DNA from 4 places in the Bacillus sp. F9_6S_D1_P_5 genome. Region 1 is predicted to be linked to each of the others. Evidence: riboswitches for the same ligand, from Rfam matches in the RefSeq annotation. Region 1 holds a riboswitch; each other region holds the start of a gene.

Evidence for each region. Region 1 has a riboswitch for lysine ahead of ACUXEY_RS20305 (amino acid permease). Riboswitches for the same ligand answer to the same signal wherever they lie in the genome.
Region 2: it holds a riboswitch for lysine, as region 1 does, so the genes downstream of both, ACUXEY_RS10445 (aspartate kinase) here and ACUXEY_RS20305 (amino acid permease) in region 1, are expected to answer to the same signal.
Region 3: it holds a riboswitch for lysine, as region 1 does, so the genes downstream of both, lysA (diaminopimelate decarboxylase) here and ACUXEY_RS20305 (amino acid permease) in region 1, are expected to answer to the same signal.
Region 4: it holds a riboswitch for lysine, as region 1 does, so the genes downstream of both, ACUXEY_RS17475 (amino acid permease) here and ACUXEY_RS20305 (amino acid permease) in region 1, are expected to answer to the same signal.

What each region holds. Positions count from the first base shown of each region.
Region 1 covers NZ_JBTREW010000018.1:22,982-27,202, forward strand. The annotation lists gene ACUXEY_RS20295 (DNA alkylation repair protein) at 1-278, opposite strand, end outside; gene ACUXEY_RS20300 (iron-sulfur cluster biosynthesis family protein) at 312-617, opposite strand; gene ACUXEY_RS20305 (amino acid permease) at 731-2,197, opposite strand; lysine riboswitch at 2,310-2,502, opposite strand; gene ACUXEY_RS20310 (GNAT family N-acetyltransferase) at 2,889-3,338, shown strand; gene ACUXEY_RS20315 (sulfite exporter TauE/SafE family protein) at 3,378-4,221, opposite strand, start outside.
Region 2 covers NZ_JBTREW010000007.1:43,308-47,528, forward strand. The annotation lists gene ACUXEY_RS10440 (VOC family protein) at 1-30, opposite strand, end outside; gene ACUXEY_RS10445 (aspartate kinase) at 372-1,601, opposite strand; lysine riboswitch at 1,801-1,987, opposite strand; gene ACUXEY_RS10450 (DoxX-like family protein) at 2,179-3,087, shown strand; gene ACUXEY_RS10455 (DUF4166 domain-containing protein) at 3,091-3,702, shown strand; gene ACUXEY_RS10460 (YndJ family protein) at 3,708-4,221, shown strand, end outside.
Region 3 covers NZ_JBTREW010000026.1:2,167-6,387, forward strand. The annotation lists gene ACUXEY_RS24105 (LTA synthase family protein) at 1-715, opposite strand, end outside; gene ACUXEY_RS24110 (DUF3888 domain-containing protein) at 964-1,359, shown strand; lysine riboswitch at 1,449-1,630, shown strand; gene lysA (diaminopimelate decarboxylase) at 1,811-3,127, shown strand; SAM riboswitch class I at 3,245-3,353, shown strand; gene ACUXEY_RS24120 (YezD family protein) at 3,426-3,569, shown strand; gene ACUXEY_RS24125 (phosphoadenylyl-sulfate reductase) at 3,656-4,221, shown strand, end outside.
Region 4 covers NZ_JBTREW010000013.1:111,117-115,337, reverse strand. The annotation lists gene gapN (NADP-dependent glyceraldehyde-3-phosphate dehydrogenase) at 1-762, shown strand, start outside; gene ACUXEY_RS17480 (DUF3626 domain-containing protein) at 837-1,928, opposite strand; lysine riboswitch at 2,237-2,423, shown strand; gene ACUXEY_RS17475 (amino acid permease) at 2,570-3,994, shown strand; gene ACUXEY_RS17470 (ABC transporter permease) at 4,055-4,221, shown strand, end outside.

The DNA.
Region 1 (4,221 bases):
TATCCGTTTGTAAATGTACCTACTTCTGTAGTATTTTCTGGTCCCAATGTTTTCAGTAAAATATGGATTGCTTCATTAAAATCTTTTTGTAATGCATGATGTAATTCATCTGCTATTACTTCAATACGCTGCTTTAACTCTAAAGTTTCAACTTTACATGTTACGGAAGATACGAAGTTTCTTTTAGGGAAAGTAGGATCGTGCTTACAAATAGAATCGGCCATATTTTTTGCTGATTCTTCGTTAAATAAAAATTTTAACGGAACATATTTACCCATTTTTTCACCTCATTGGTCAGCTGAAAACAATTTTTATTTTTTAATCGACAACCCATAAACCAAAGTCTCACTCGGAGTCGTAATACTAAAACCAGTCGTCTTATAATCAAGTTTCACCGTATCACCAGTGTAGTCTTTCGTAAATGAATCCATTTGTACGATAAAATCAGCATCTTCATATACAACGTCATCTGCATTATATGTATCCCAAATTAAATCCACATCAACGAAAATACTACAAGAGTTTGTCATTGTTCCTCTAATGCGAATGATTTTTTTGTCTTTACGTTCTAATCTATGTATAGCTGCTTTTGCTTCATCAGTAATGCGAATGTTCATCGTATCCCAACCTTTATTTATATTTCCTTTATTATTGCAAAAACAGGAGCAATAGGGAAGGGAGAAGCATCGGAATAAAAAAAGAGCAAACAAATTTGTTTGCTCTTTTCACTTTATTTCAATTCACATTTATCAAGCGGAATCACTTTTGTTTTCTTCGTAAATTTATATCCTAACCATAGTACTAAGAAGAGTGGTAAACCGATATAAGAAACGAGTACGCCGTTCCAATCAATTGATTCACCCATAAATGCCCCGTAGTTTTGACCTAAAATTACGATGACACAAAGTGCAAATGCGAAGATTGGACCGAATGGGAACCATTTTGCTCTATATGGTAAGTCTTTTAAATCTTTACCTTGTGCGATATATGCTTTACGGAAACGATAATGACTAATTGCGATTCCGACCCATGCGATAAAGCCAGACATTCCAGATGCGTTTAATAACCAAATGTATACAACGCCGTCACCGAATAAAGAAGCAATGAAAGCGATACTACCGACAATTGACGTTGCGATTAATGCGTTAACAGGTACACCGCGGCTGTCTAATTTCCCTAAGAATTTTGGTGCTTTACCTTGGCGAGCTAAGTCCCAAAGCATACGAGTTGATGCATACATACCAGAGTTACCAGCAGATAGTACTGCCGTTAAAATAACAGCGTTCATAACAGAAGCAGCAAAGGCAACGCCCGCTTTTTCAAAAATAAGTGTAAATGGACTTACTGTTACATCGCTTGCAGCAAGGCTTTCAGTCGTATAAGGAATTAATAAACCGATAACGAGAATTGCAAGGATATAGAATAAAAGAATACGCCAAAAGATAGAACGAATTGCTTTCGGAATATTACGCTCTGGATCAGAAGTTTCACCAGCAGCAACTCCTAATAATTCAGTACCTTGGAATGAGAAACCAGCTGCCATAAATACACCGATAATTGCCATGATGCCGCCGTTAAATGGTGCATCTGCAACAGTGAAGTTTTTAAACCCAACGGATTCGCCGCCCATAATTCCGAAAATCATCATAAAGCCGACAATTAAAAAGATAATAATAGTAACTACTTTAATAAGTGCGAACCAATATTCAGATTCACCAAACCCTTTAACAGATAAATAGTTTAAAAGGAAAATAATAGCTAAACATAATCCACTCCAAATGAGGGAAGGGGTATCTGGGAACCAAAATTTCATAATTAATGTTACAGCCGCGAGTTCAGCAGCAATTGTAATTGCCCAGTTATACCAATAGTTCCAGCCAAGTGCAAAGCCAAGGGATGGATCAACAAATTTTGTTGCGTATGTGCTAAAAGATCCCGTAACAGGCATGTAAGCTGCGAGTTCAGCTAAGCTTGTCATTAAAAAGTAAACCATAATTCCAATTGCGGCGTATGCAACTAATGCACCACCAGGCCCAGCTGAATGGATGACACCACCACTGGCAAGAAATAGTCCGGTACCAATTGTACCACCGAGAGAAATCATCGTAAGGTGTCTTGATTTTAAACTACGTTTTAATTCACCTTTTCCTTTTGTAGTTTGTGTTTCAGAGGTAGTTTGATTCGTTGCGCTATTCATGTTCAACACTCCTTTTCTTGTAAGATAGGAAGGAACGGGGGAGAAAAATACAAAAAACCGCCAAAGGAATTTGGCGGAACGTTTCACAAATAACCACCCCATCATACCCTTCCGTTAAGATAGCACCCCACGTTTACACGGTAATTTTGTAAACGTGACAGTTCTGTTCCTTTCGGAGACAGCCCCAGCTCATATTTCCAGAGAAGAAATATAAACTTCGGCAACTTTTCCTTTCAAACGGAGTCGGTGACATTCTCTATGTCTCGTCCGCTTTACTCTTAAAAGTCGCAACCTCTACCTCATCGGATTGATGAGGATTTGATATATTGCTAAGATTTTTAATATATGGCAATTGTAATGACTTTCTGAATATATTGCAAGATATTTTGTTAGGAAAAGTCAAAAAATATCGGTTATTGTATAGGAAACGCTTGCAAAACTCCACCTGAACCTACTGTTATGTAACAAAAAATAAAGAAAGAAATTGTTATACAAATGTTTCGCAAAAAATAATAAAAAACCCTTTAAAAATAAAAGAAAATTCTGAAAATATAATTCGACATAACTATCAAAAGAGGATTATTCCTTAAATTCGTTTCAAAGAATAAGTATAAATCCGACGAATAGAATGAATATTCTTTTTATTTCTGATAAAATTGAAGTATTGTTTAATTGAAAAGGGGAAATCAATATGAAATTAGAAACAGACAGACTCTATATAGTACCGTGTACAGAAGAGAGTATGCAAGTTGCTAACGAGCAAGGATATAACAGTGGTCCGCATATTGTAGGGCATGTAGAAAATGTAAAACAAAATAAGGATTTATTGCCTTGGGGAGCGTGGTATGTCATTCGAAAAGAAGGTGACATCGTTCTAGGTGATATAGGATTTAAAGGGAAACCAAATGAGGAACATACAGTAGAAATTGGTTACGGATTTATTGAGAAATATTGGAATAAAGGGTATGCGACAGAAGCTGTAAGAGAGTTAATAAATTGGGCTTTTCAAACGGAAAAGGTAGAAACGATTATTGCAGAGACACTTTTTGAAAATATTAGCTCGATTCGTGTATTAGAGAAATTACATATGAAGAGAACTGGCACTACAGAAACGATGATTAATTGGAAAATAGAAAAATAAAAAATACCGCTCGAAGTATATCGGGCGGTATTTTTATCGTTATGGTAGCATTTGTTTTTGATCATTCGGATATCCAGCTGTCGGTGCGTTAGAAAGATTGGAATGATTGCGAACAGCAATGAAAATAGAAATAATAACGACAAGACCAACTGCCACGTAAGAAAGTGAAATAATAGTTGGATCCACTTTAAATGTAGTAAGCAGTGTACGAATGTTTGTAAAGATTATAAGGCCACCAACTAATACGCCAAGTAAATGAGAAGGAACGATGCGCACTAGCCATGCAGCAATTGGTGCCGCAACGATACCACCGAGCATGAGAGAAAATACCCAAACCCAACTTACTTGTTCCCATCCAAGTGAAATGAAAAACCCGATTGTTGCAGCGAGTGAAACAGGAAACTCACTCGTATCTACAGATCCGATAACTTTTCTAGCTTCATTTCCTCTTGCTAAAAGTACAGGCGTCGTAATCGGACCCCAGCCACCACCACCAGTTGAATCAACGAATCCAGCAAATAAGCCAAGCGGAACAAGCTGTTTAGCAGACATACGTTTATTTGAAGTAACAATTTGTTTTTGAATGAGGAATCGTAATAAAATATAAACCCCTAAAGTAAATAAAAATACGGAAATGTACGGTTTAATTACATCGCCAGGTAAATTACTTAAAAAACATGCCCCAATAAATGCGCCAATTGCTCCTGGTAATGTAAGTCTGGAAACGGTATATTTATCAACGTTTCCAAATTTGAGATGGGATGCACCAGAAGCGGCGGTTGTAACGACCTCAGCTAAATGAACAGATGCGGAAGCTACAGCCGGTGCGATACCAAACATTAATAATAGCGAGGTAGATGTTACCCCGTACGCCATTCCAAGT
Region 2 (4,221 bases), on a different contig from region 1:
GTCCATTCTTAGTAATCTGTTGCTTGCCATAGTCTGTATCTCCTTATATGTATAAATTTATTATCTAACTATCTTTGTAATTATACAAAATTCCGTCTAAACAAAAAACACCTTGTCACAGTGTATGAAAATGTGAAAAGGTGTTTTCGGGTATAGCATATAATATCTTGTTAACGAACAAGACGTCGTAAACCCTCTATGATATAAATATGCGCGAACTTATTATGTTCAAGTAGTTTCAAGAATTTGATACTGTAATTGCTATTCACTAAAAGAACTTCGACTTTCCAACAAAATAGTCCTACCCTGTTTCTATTTATATAGGAAGAAAATAGATTCATATAATTTGTTTTAAGTTTTACTAGTGGAAATTAACTCATCTGCACTAAAGGCTCAATTTTCGCCATAAATGATTGATGCAGCGCTTCAACACCTGTTACTAAATGAAGACGGTCAATAACGACAGACACTTTAATTTCTGATGTACTTACCATTTTAATATGAATATTTTCTTCTTTTAAAGTAGTGAACATATTCGCAGCAACACCAGGATTAGAGACCATACCAGATCCTACAATTGATACTTTTGCTAAATGATTTTCATATTCTACAGATTCATAGTGAAGTGTTTCTTGATTTTGTTCTAATACCTCTAATGTTTCTTTTAAATCATTAGAATGGATTGAGAAGGAGAGATGAACAGTTCCTTCATTTGTAATACTTTGAATGATGATGTCTACATTAATATGTGCCGCTGCTAATGTAGAGAAAACTGTTGAAAGTGCACCTTGTTCCAATCCTTTCATTGTGACGCGTGTAATATTATCTTCAAATGCAATACCTTTAACGATTGATTGTTGTTCCATGTTACATTCTCCTTTTACAATTGTTCCGTTTTCTTGTTCCATACTTGAGCGAACTTCTAAAATGACATTATGATTTTTAGCAAACTCAACAGCACGCGGGTGTAATACACCAGCACCGAGGTTTGCAAGTTCTAACATTTCGTCATAAGAAATTGCATCTAATTTATAAGCATCTTTTACAACTCGTGGATCTGTCGTATATACGCCGGTCACATCTGTGTAAATATCACATTTTTTTGCTTTCAGTGCAGCAGCTAATGCAACAGCAGTCGTATCAGAACCACCGCGTCCAAGCGTTGTAATTTCATGATTTTCACTCATTCCTTGGAATCCAGCTACAATAACGATCGTACCTTCAGTAAGATAAGATTGAATTCGATCTGTCTGAATATCAGTAATCCGTGCACTACTATGTACAGATTCTGTTGTAATACCAGCTTGCCATCCTGTTAATGAAATTGCGTTATAACCTTTTGCTTGTAGTGCCATCGTTAATAATGAAATAGTCACTTGCTCTCCTGTTGATAGAAGCATATCCATTTCGCGTTTACTTGGATTTTCTGTAATAGCGTTAGCAAGTGCGACAAGTTCATCTGTACTTTTTCCCATTGCTGAAACGACAGAGACGATACTATGTCCTCGTTCATATTCTTCAATAATTAAATTTGCTACATGTTGAATACGCTCAACACTTCCAACAGAAGTGCCACCAAATTTTTGTACAATCGTTTCCATTACGAATTCCTTCTTTCATCCATTTTTAAGAATAGATCAGGACATATATTAATCCCAATATTCCTGTAGTTACCAGAGAAAAACAAAAAACACCATCTCAAATAAGTGAGGATGGTGCTGTTACAGGAAAAGGGAAACAGAAAACGGAGCTAATAAAAAAACCGCCAAAAAAGGAATATCATAAAAATGATATCTCTTTTTTGTAGATAGCTCTTCATACGTACACGTCTGTACATATGACAGTTCTGTTTCTATTCGAAAACAGCCCCAATCGATAAATGCAGAGAAAATTATCGATTTCGGCAATACTTCCTTTCATCTAATTTCATAGACATCTCTGTGTCTCCATTAGAATACTCATAAGTATCGCAACCTCTATCTCACGTTTTAGGCGAGAGTGTTTGATTTATGAAGTTGTTGGTAACATTTGTTTTATAATAATTTAAATTTTTCGGGGAATCAAGTGTTTTGTATAAATTTTAAAAATTCTTTCTTTTATAAAGGGAGTTTGTGAAAAATGTAGCAAAATAAATTCATTGCATGTACATTAAAATTATAGTGCATTGGAGGTGGAAGAATGAAGAGGAAAAAGCCTATTTATGTTTCGGCAGAAATGAACACAACAATGGAGAAATTATGGGAATACACGCAAGAACCACGTATACATACAGAATGGGATGCCCGCTTTACTGAAATTTCGTATTTAGAGAAAAAAGAAGGAGAACCACAGAAGTTTTTATATAAAACAAAAATCGGATTTGGACTTGAAATAGCTGGTGAAGGGGAATCGATAGGTGAAATAAGAAAAGAAACGGGAGAACGTATTTCTTCTTTAAAATTTTGGACGGATAATAGATTATCTCTTATTCAAACAGGGCGTGGTTATTGGAAGTATACACCGCGTAAAGAACACATTCATTTTGAGACGCAATATGATTATGATACGAGGTTTGGTCGTATAGGGAATGTAATAGATTTCTATATATTTCGGCCGTTATTAGGCTGGGCGACTGCTTGGAGTTTTGATGCTTTAAAGTTATGGTTAGAAAAGGGACTCCATCCAAGGTTACTAATTAGAAGAACAATGACATATTGGCTCGTATGTTTTTTTATTGCTTTTGTATGGATGTATCAAGGGATAGTGCCGAAACTAGTGTTTACTCATTCAGAAGAAGTAAAAATGTTGTCTGTGATAATTGGTTCAACTGCGCATAGTATTTTTCTAGTTAAAATAATTGGATTACTAGAAATTATTTTTGGTGTCCTATGGCTGTTGCCATTTCAAAAACGAAAAGTATTTATCGTACATATTTTTATGTTAATAGCTTTAACGATAGCGGCAGGATTTACGAATGTCGCAAGCTTTACAGAGCCGTTTAATCCAATTACATTAAACGTTCTACTAATGGGGTTATCAATTGTCGGTTATATAAATAGTGCGAATTTGCCAAGTGCAAAAAATTGCAAGAGGAAAAGAAAGGAATAATGTATGGCTAATATGTATGAAAGACTATTAGGGGATTCTTATACAAAACTTCATCCGAAATTACAGAAACGCTATGAAATTACGGAAGAAAATAGCTTTACTGGAGAAGGAAATATGGATGAAATTTACGGAGGTTCTTTTTTCGTAAAATTGATATTAAAAATTGCATCGAAGTTTAGAATGTTTTTCTCTGAGCGGGGGAAGGAAGTGCCATTTACAATACATAATACCGCTGAGCGAGATGAAAATGGAAATGAATTTGTACGATGGAATCGTACTTTTTATTTTCAAAATAAAAAAAGATATTTTAACGCTGTTATGCAGTGGGATGAAGAGAATAATGAAATTGTGGATTATTTTGGTGAACCACACATACTTGTTTCTACTCTGAATTTTCATATTGATGAAGTGGGGGCAATGCATATTTCTTCAAAGAAACAATGGTTTTACATGTTTGGAAGAAAAGTCCCGTTGCCTAGATTCTTATATGGAGAGGCCGACATTGTAGAAAGTTATGATGAAACAAGGCAATGCTTTCGAATTCATGTACAAGTACGAAATCCGTTAATTGGTTCATTATTTTCATATAAGGGGACATTTGTGGAAAGGAAATAAATGATATGAAAAATATAATAGTTGGACTTGCTTGTTATATTATTTTTCTAATATGTGAGTGGTCAAATGTAAACCCAGTTGAAGCAATTATTTTATTATCTATTTTGTTATTTATACCGATGTCATTTTGCATCATTGATAAGAAAACAAGAAATGGATCATATATGTTTTTTTATAAATTTATATCGTTGTTATATCCAATCGCAGCAATTAGTGCAATGTTAGCTTTCGTAACAAACCACTATTTTTTTGCGTTACTTTGGTTTGTATATACAGGAATTGTTACATTATTTGGTGTGAGTAGATTACTAGAAAGAGGATGGAAACCGCTAGAAGAGACAGCTATCGATAGTGCGTTTATATATTTGTTTTTAGGTGGTTTTTGGTTTTTTGCTTCTGTATCAAAACTCTCCATTATGCACTTTAGTTCTGACATTGTTTTACTCACAGCTGCACATTTTCATTATTCGGCATTTCTATTGCCGTTATCAGCTGGTTTAATTGGGAGAAAAAGAGAAA
Region 3 (4,221 bases), on a different contig from region 1:
CAAATAAGTTTTTATCAACTTGCTTATCTTTTGAGTCTGTATAGTTTTTAATTTCAGAGAACCCGTCACCACTTGCAAATACACGTTCAGCTGAAGATTTAGATTGAAGTGTAATATCGAATAGATGATATGTGTATAAACCTAAATTTTTCACGACAGTTTGACGATCAAATGAACGTGAGAACATTTGTGGTTTATAAATAACTGAAATAACAATTTGTAATGCTAGTAGAGCTGTTACACCGCTAAAGAAAGTTCGCTTCTCAGAGCGAGAAAGTGGCGTCTTGTCGCAAAATGCCGGGAATTTACGCGAAAGAAACATTAAAATAATCGCGTCTGCAAATAACAGTAATGTTTTATACGTAAAGAGTTCTTTTATACTTGTCCCTAAATCAGCCATATTATTTGTTTGAAATAATACTGGGAACGTAACGAAATCGTTATAAAACCCATAAAACATTGCATTTCCAAATAAAATGAATGATAGTATAAAACTAATTCCAACTATAATGCGGTTTCGGTGTTTAGATGCAAACAAAGCAAAACCAAAAAATAAAAGTAACGCAGCTAGTGGATTAATAAAAAGCATAAATTCTTCAAAGAAATTATCAATTTTAATATCGAATGCTAGCTTGTACACAATATATGTTTTTATCCATAATAAAACGACTGCAACGAGTGCAAATCGCAGTTTTGGAAACAGACGTTGTAGCATAATATACTCCTCTCCTAAAAAGCATGACAGTTCTTGTGAGCCGATTTAATTAGCGCCTCATTTTATATATACGAACAGTCCTTTGTTATTATGTTTATTATACTATGAGTATCATTATACGAAAATAAAAGAGAGTTGTGGGCTTTTTTATAATAATTGAGTAGAAAAAGGGCAGTAGGAGACAATAAAACGGAGTTTCTATATATGATTATTGTCGTACGCAGAAAGAATCGTGTAAGGAGGTTATAATGCGAAAGTTATTGTATTTTATAGTATGTAGTAGTGTTATACTTTTTGCTTCACCGAGTGTGTCGGTAGCCCAATATGATGCACCTCTTATGGAAGATGCCCTTTATTCTGTCTTATTTCCGAAAATAAATAAAGCAATTGAAAAACAATATGGGAGTTTAAAACCTTATCAATGTCCTAAAATTATCAGTTTAAAAAAAGTGTATAGCGGTACATATTTATTTCAAGCGAGTATTGAAGTGACGAAGTATGAGCAGGTTGGTGGGAAAATTGTTCCACCATTTGAGAAGGTAACGATTACATTTAATAATGAAGAGGGCGAATGGGAAGTAACAAAGATAATAGTAAAGCGCTTACCAAATGATACGAAATTAAACTGTAAAAAAACAATATAAAAAATTATTTGACAAATAAAATGTTCCTTTGGTATTGTTAATAACAACAATTAGATGTTTGAAAATTAAATAGACTTACCTCATCTACTCTCAAAGGTAGAGGCCGCGATAGGAAAGAGTAAGCTATGGGAGATTTAATGGAATCTGTGATCATAGGTTGAAAGGGACTATTGCCGAAATATAAGAATAACCATCTTATTCATATATTGGGACTGCATTGAATAAATGTAGTACTGTCATAAGATTTATTTTATGGAGAGCTATTTGGAGATGTTGATGCGGTTTCTTATTTTGAGGAGATAACAACTCGTTTATTTTTTCAATATATATTTTTCCTAATAAGAAACGCGTGTGAACATTGTTCCGCGCGTTTTTTGTCTATCTAAAAGCGTGCTGCAATGAATAGAAGATTGGGGTTATGAGTTTTAGAGGAAATAAGGGAGGAATTCAAATGTATTTACACGGCACAAGCCGAATCAATGGGCAAGGACACTTAGAAATTGGAGGGTGCGATACGACGCAGCTAGCAAAACAATATGGAACACCACTTTATGTATACGATGAAGAGTCTATTCGAGGAAAGTGCCGCGCGTTTCATCGTGCTTTTAAAGAAAGTGGTTTCACTTACCAAGTAGCATATGCAAGCAAGGCGTTCTTGTGCATGGAGATGTGCCGAGTGGCTCGTGAAGAGAATATGTCATTAGATGTTGTTTCTGGAGGGGAATTATATACTGCGCTTCAAGCAGGATTTCCGGCATCGCGTATTCATTTTCATGGCAATAATAAAACAGATGAAGAAATTGTGATGGCTCTTCAGGCGAATATTGGTTGTTTTGTCGTAGATAATTTCTTAGAATTAGAGATTTTGCATGATTTAGCAGTGCAACATGGGAAATTTGTGAACATATTAATTCGTGTAACGCCTGGAGTAGAGGCGCACACACATGAATATATTACAACAGGTCAAGATGATTCGAAATTTGGATTTGGCGTGTCAAATGGTCAAGCGATGCAAGCAATTGAACTTGCTTTACAAAAATCAAATTATAACGTGCTAGGGATCCATTCACATATTGGGTCGCAAATATTTGAAACAGCTGGTTTTGTTCGAGCAATTGAAGTTCTTCGCCAATTTTTAGAAGAAGTGAGAGAGCAAACAAACTATGTAGTAAAAGTGTTAAATGTAGGCGGGGGATTTGGAATACGTTACACAGAGTCAGATACACCATTAACTCTTGAGACATATGTGCGAGCTGTAACAAGTGCAGTGAGAGAACAATTTACAGTATGTAATTATCCATTGCCAGAAATATGGGTTGAACCAGGTCGTAGCATTGTAGGAGATGCTGGAACGACACTTTATACAGTCGGATCTGTGAAAGACATTCCTGGTATTCGGAAGTATGTATCAGTGGATGGTGGGATGACTGATAATTTAAGACCTGCTTTATATAACGCTCGTTATGAAGCGATGTTAGCGAATCGAGGGAACGATGAGAACGAGGAAGTTGTTTCGATTGCAGGAAAATGTTGTGAGAGTGGAGATATGTTAATTTGGGATATCACTTTACCGAAAGTTGCTACTGCTGATTTATTAGCAATTTCTTGTACAGGGGCATACGGGTACTCGATGGCGAATAATTATAACAGGATTCGTAGACCAGCTGTCGTCTTCGCGAAAGGCGGCACATCACAAATTGTTGTAGAGCGCGAAACATATGAAAATATCATTGGGAACGATCGCATACGTATTAAAGAACTGGTTTAAATAGGGGAAAAGGAGTTGTTCGGATGGGCAATTCCTTTTTTGTAAAATAAAATAATTAAAATATATCGGAAAACTAGGATTGAAAAAAATCTGAATTGTGATAAAATACAAATACAAAGCTTATCAAGAGAAGCGGAGGGAACTGGCCCGACGAAGCTCGGCAACCTGCTTATAGAAAGCAAGGTGCTAACTCCAGCAAAATGGAATCCATTTTGAAAGATAAGGTAAAATATATTACCGAACAGTCTTTTCGAAATGGGAAAGATTTTTTTTATGAATAAAAAGGGGGGCTGTTCGCGTGAGCGTACGGGAACATTTTGAGGAAGTATCTGAGAGAATTCAAGCGATGCTTGCTGATATGAAATATGGTTCAATTACAATTGTTGTGCAAGATGGGAAAGTCATTCAATTAGAGAAAAGTGAAAAAGTACGTTTAAAGTAAAAAGCGCTGACTAGAAAAACTAGAGGCGGTTTTAACCTATATCATTAGGTTAAAACCGTCTTTTTGCTTTTACAGGGGGAAAGAACATGTTGACGTATGAAACGTGGGAAGAAAATAACATTTCATTTTCAGAAGAAGATGAAACGAAAGGCGCGCTATCTGTATTAAGTTGGGCTTATAAAGAATACAAAAGTGAAATTGTATACGCATGTAGCTTCGGAGTGGAAGGGATGGTACTACTGCATCTTATAAACCAAGTAAATCCATCTGCTAAAGTTGTATTTTTAGATACAAATGTTCATTTTCAAGAAACGTATGAATTAATTCAAAAAGTGCGGAGACGATTTCCTTCATTAAATATTATAGAACAACAGCCGGAACTTACACTTGATGAACAAGCGAAGTTGCATGGTGAGAAATTATGGGAAAGTAATCCGAATCTCTGTTGTAAAATTAGAAAAATTTTACCGTTAGAAAAATCATTAGCAGCAGAAAAAGCGTGGATATCGGGCTTAAGGAGGGAACAATCAGAAACACGTAAGCATACAAAGTTTATAAATCAAGATCATCGCTTTCAATCTATTAAAGTTTGTCCGCTCATTCATTGGACGTGGAAAGAGGTATGGCGATATGTATACAAACATAGTTTGCC
Region 4 (4,221 bases), on a different contig from region 1:
ATCAATATGGTATCGTTCACAGGCGGTACAAACACAGGTAAACATTTAGCGAAAAAAGCTGCAATGATTCCACTTGTATTAGAACTTGGTGGTAAAGACCCTGGTATCGTTCGTGAAGATGCTGACTTACAAGATGCTGCAAACCATATCGTAAGCGGTGCATTCTCTTACTCTGGTCAACGTTGTACAGCTATTAAACGTGTACTTGTACACGAAAACGTAGCAGACGAGCTTGTTAGCTTATTAAAAGCGCAAGTAGCTGAACTATCAGTTGGATCTCCAGAACAAGACAGCACAATCGTTCCATTAATCGACGACAAGTCTGCTGACTTCGTTCAAGGTTTAGTTGACGATGCTGTTGAAAAAGGTGCTACAATCGTTATCGGTAACAAACGTGAGCGTAACTTAATTTACCCAACATTAATCGACCACGTAACAGAAGAAATGAAAGTTGCTTGGGAAGAGCCATTCGGCCCAATCCTTCCAATCATCCGTGTTTCTTCAGATGAGCAAGCAATTGAGATTGCTAACAAATCAGAGTTCGGCTTACAAGCAAGTGTCTTCACAAAAGACATTAACAAAGCATTTGCAATTGCTAACAAAATCGAAACTGGTTCTGTTCAAATTAACGGACGCACAGAGCGCGGCCCTGACCACTTCCCATTCATCGGTGTAAAAGGTTCAGGTATGGGCGCACAAGGTATTCGTAAGAGCCTTGAGTCTATGACACGTGAAAAAGTAACTGTATTAAACTTAGTTTAATCTTATATGTAGAAGCTGATCTAGTTTTAGATCAGCTTCTTTTTAAATACATGCTTCCAAAAATAATGGCGTATTTATTTCAAGTTCCGATTTGGTTTTCCAAATCGAACTAAAACATGCCATAATAACTTTAATTCCTGAAGCACCTCTTCATATGTTCCGCGATCACTCCACGATAGTGGATTACTTTTCAAATCCACTACAGCAGAACCAATTATATGTGCATCAATACAATTATTTCGTGCAATACGTCTTGCCAAAGATGGCATTTTTGAACCTCTAAAATCCACCGGAACTTCATCTACCATAAGTACAAAACCTTTGTGCCAATACAAATCAATAGAATACTTCAAACAAATTTCTTCTAAATTTCTACCTACATTCGTCCCCTTAAATGAAGGATCTACAACAAGCACTTCTACGTCTTCTTTAAGAGAAATATTTCCATGAATCTGTGCTTCAATATAATGATTAAGATTACGGGCTGACTCTTTGTTTACGAAATCTATAAACGGCCTTTCCAGGTTAGCTAGTAAATGATGAATGAATCTTGTTGGAGTCAAATTCCCTTCACCAATTGCAAAATCTCTTACGAATGTCTCTTCCAAAAGAGCAGCTAAAATCATGTCAAACTCTTCATAAGTACCCTTTTCTTTTGGATCTTGATGCGAATCTAAATACGTATATGTAGAGCGATAAGAAACTTTTGGAGATAAGAGAAAATAACATGATCCAAAGCGCGGGGCAGGCCCATCTGGATGTAACATTAAATTTAGCGCCCCATATTTGGGCCGTTCATTATTCGTTACGCCTTCCAATTGATATGCGCCTCCAAATATTCTCTGTTCCCAAAGGTCACGTTCACCACCCGGATAAGCAGACACACTTCCATTAGATAGCAATGTTTCAAACTGACTTTTATATATTCCTTGCTCAAACAGTGCTTCAGCAATATTTTTCATGTTCGAATCTAATCTATCTGGATGAAAGTGTAAAGCAATCCTCGCATTTGATTTTAAATGAACGACAGCTTCTTCAAACATTTCATCTGTAATATTAGACATTTTAAGTATATGATTAATTGTTGCTTTAGCCTCACGTTTTTCGTTCTCTGCATATTTTGAAATATACTGTAAAGCAAATAATTGAGATCTTGATAATTCCATAATCAAACCTCTCCTTTCATTAAAATGACCTTAATCATTTCAATGAAAAGCTTATTCTTTCCTTCTTATGAAACAAAGCCTGTTAAAAAAACCGATGCTTCGGATTAAGATTTTCAGACAAAATTCTTTGTGCTTCACTCTGTCGCTATTTCTTCTGCATAACGAATAAACGCTATAGCCCTTCCTAACCCCTTTTTAATCACAAACTCTTCTCTATAATCTGATTATTAATATATCCATTGACGTATAAAAATTCATTTGTTACTCTTAAAGACGTTAATTTAATATTTAAATCCTCATTCGTATCTCGGTGAGGTAGAGGTTGCAGTCATTAAGAGTATCATTTCAGGAGATGTAGTGGCATTGATGAAGGAATGAGAAAGGAATGATTGCCGAAGTAAGTCGTGTCCACCATGCACACTTGCTGGGTCTGCATTTAATAAGTGCAGAACTGTCACAAACGAAACGTTTCGTTTGTGGAGAGCTATCGAGAGGTATGTCGTGGGTTTCTTATAAGATAGAAAGCATGTAGCGGCAAATTACGTGCTTTTTTTGTTTTGTTTGGGACTTCTCTTCTCTACTAAGAAGACATACATATCTCCTCGCTTGACTTGGTTATACTAACTTTGGAGGTATTTTCTATGCAACAAAAAAAATGGGGCTTTTGGGTACTAACAGCTTTCGTTGTCGGTAACATGGTTGGCGCTGGTATTTTCATGGTGCCAAGTACGTTAGCACAAACAGCAAGTCCTCTCGGTGTCACTTTAGCTTGGTTAACAACAGGGTTTGGTGTTTTAATGCTAGCTCTTGTTTTCGGTAATTTAGCAATTCGTCGTCCTGATTTAACGACAGGACCACAAAGTCATGCATATGCTTTATTCTCAACACCAAAAAAGAAAAAAATGGCTGGTTTCAGTATGGTATGGGGATATTGGGTTGCAAACTGGGCAAGTAACGTTGCCATCATTACATCTTTCGCGGGATATTTATCACTCTTCTTCCCGATTATGAAAGATACACGACTACTATTTTCAATCGGTTCTTTTAACATAGAAGTCGGAAAACTAATTACATTTACGATTTGTTCCATCTTACTTTGGGGAACTCACATTATATTAACGAACGGTGTAAGCGGAGCTGGAAAGCTAAACTTCTTAGCAACAACAACGAAAGTAACTGGATTCCTTTTATTCATCGTCGTTACGTTATTTGCATTCGAAGCTTCTAAGTTTGGACAATGGTACACACCGATGATCGATAAATCAGGTGCATCACACGGCCTACTTTCACAAGTAAACTTAGCTGCTCTTACAACGCTTTGGGCATTTATCGGAATTGAATCAGCGGTTCTTTTATCAAACCGTGCTGTTTCTCCAAAAACGGTAAAACGTGCAACAGTTGCGGGATTACTTATTACAGTTGCGATTTACTTAGGAATTACAATTTTAACAATGGGTGTACTTCACGTTGATAAATTACAAGCTTCTGAACGTCCATTAGCAGACGCACTAAACGCTGCAATGGGTCATGGCGGCGGGAAACTGATGGCATTACTTGCTCTTACTTCCCTATTCGGTTCTATCTTAGGTTGGATTTTATTAAGCTCAGAAGTACCATATCAAGCAGCAAAAGAAGGTTTCTTCCCTTCCTTCTTCACGAAAACGAATAAAAAAGGAAGTCCGATTTACTCATTACGGTTAACAAACATTATGTCGCAAGTTTTCTTATTCTCAACATTATCAGGAACAATTGCGGAAGCTTATACATTCGTTATTACCGTATCAACATTGGCCTACCTCATTCCATATCTCGTTTCACCAATCTTCCAGTTAAAACTAGTCGCAACTGGTGAAACATATAAAAATGAAATGCGGGCAAGAATTACAGATGGTATAGTCGCAGTAATCGCACTTTGCTACGCACTATGGGTTATTAAAACGGGTGCAGCCGATATAAAAACATTCCTTCTCGGAATCGGTTTATTCGTAATCGGCTTTGCATTCTATCCATTAATGAATCGTGATCAGAAAAAAAATAACGAAAAGAAAAACGGGCAAGTTGCATAACGCAATTTGCTCGTTTTTTCTTTTGTAAAACATATATAATAGAACAAAGAGGTGAAAAACATGTCAATCGAATCGCTATGGAGCAGTCGCTTCCAACAACATATGCAAAATATCATTACATACTTTGCACGTATGATTAACGGTTTACTATATAGCTTTATCTTTATTTCATGCGTTGGTGCATACTACTATGCTCAGTTTCTAAAAGCATCTCCTTCTAAAGGAAT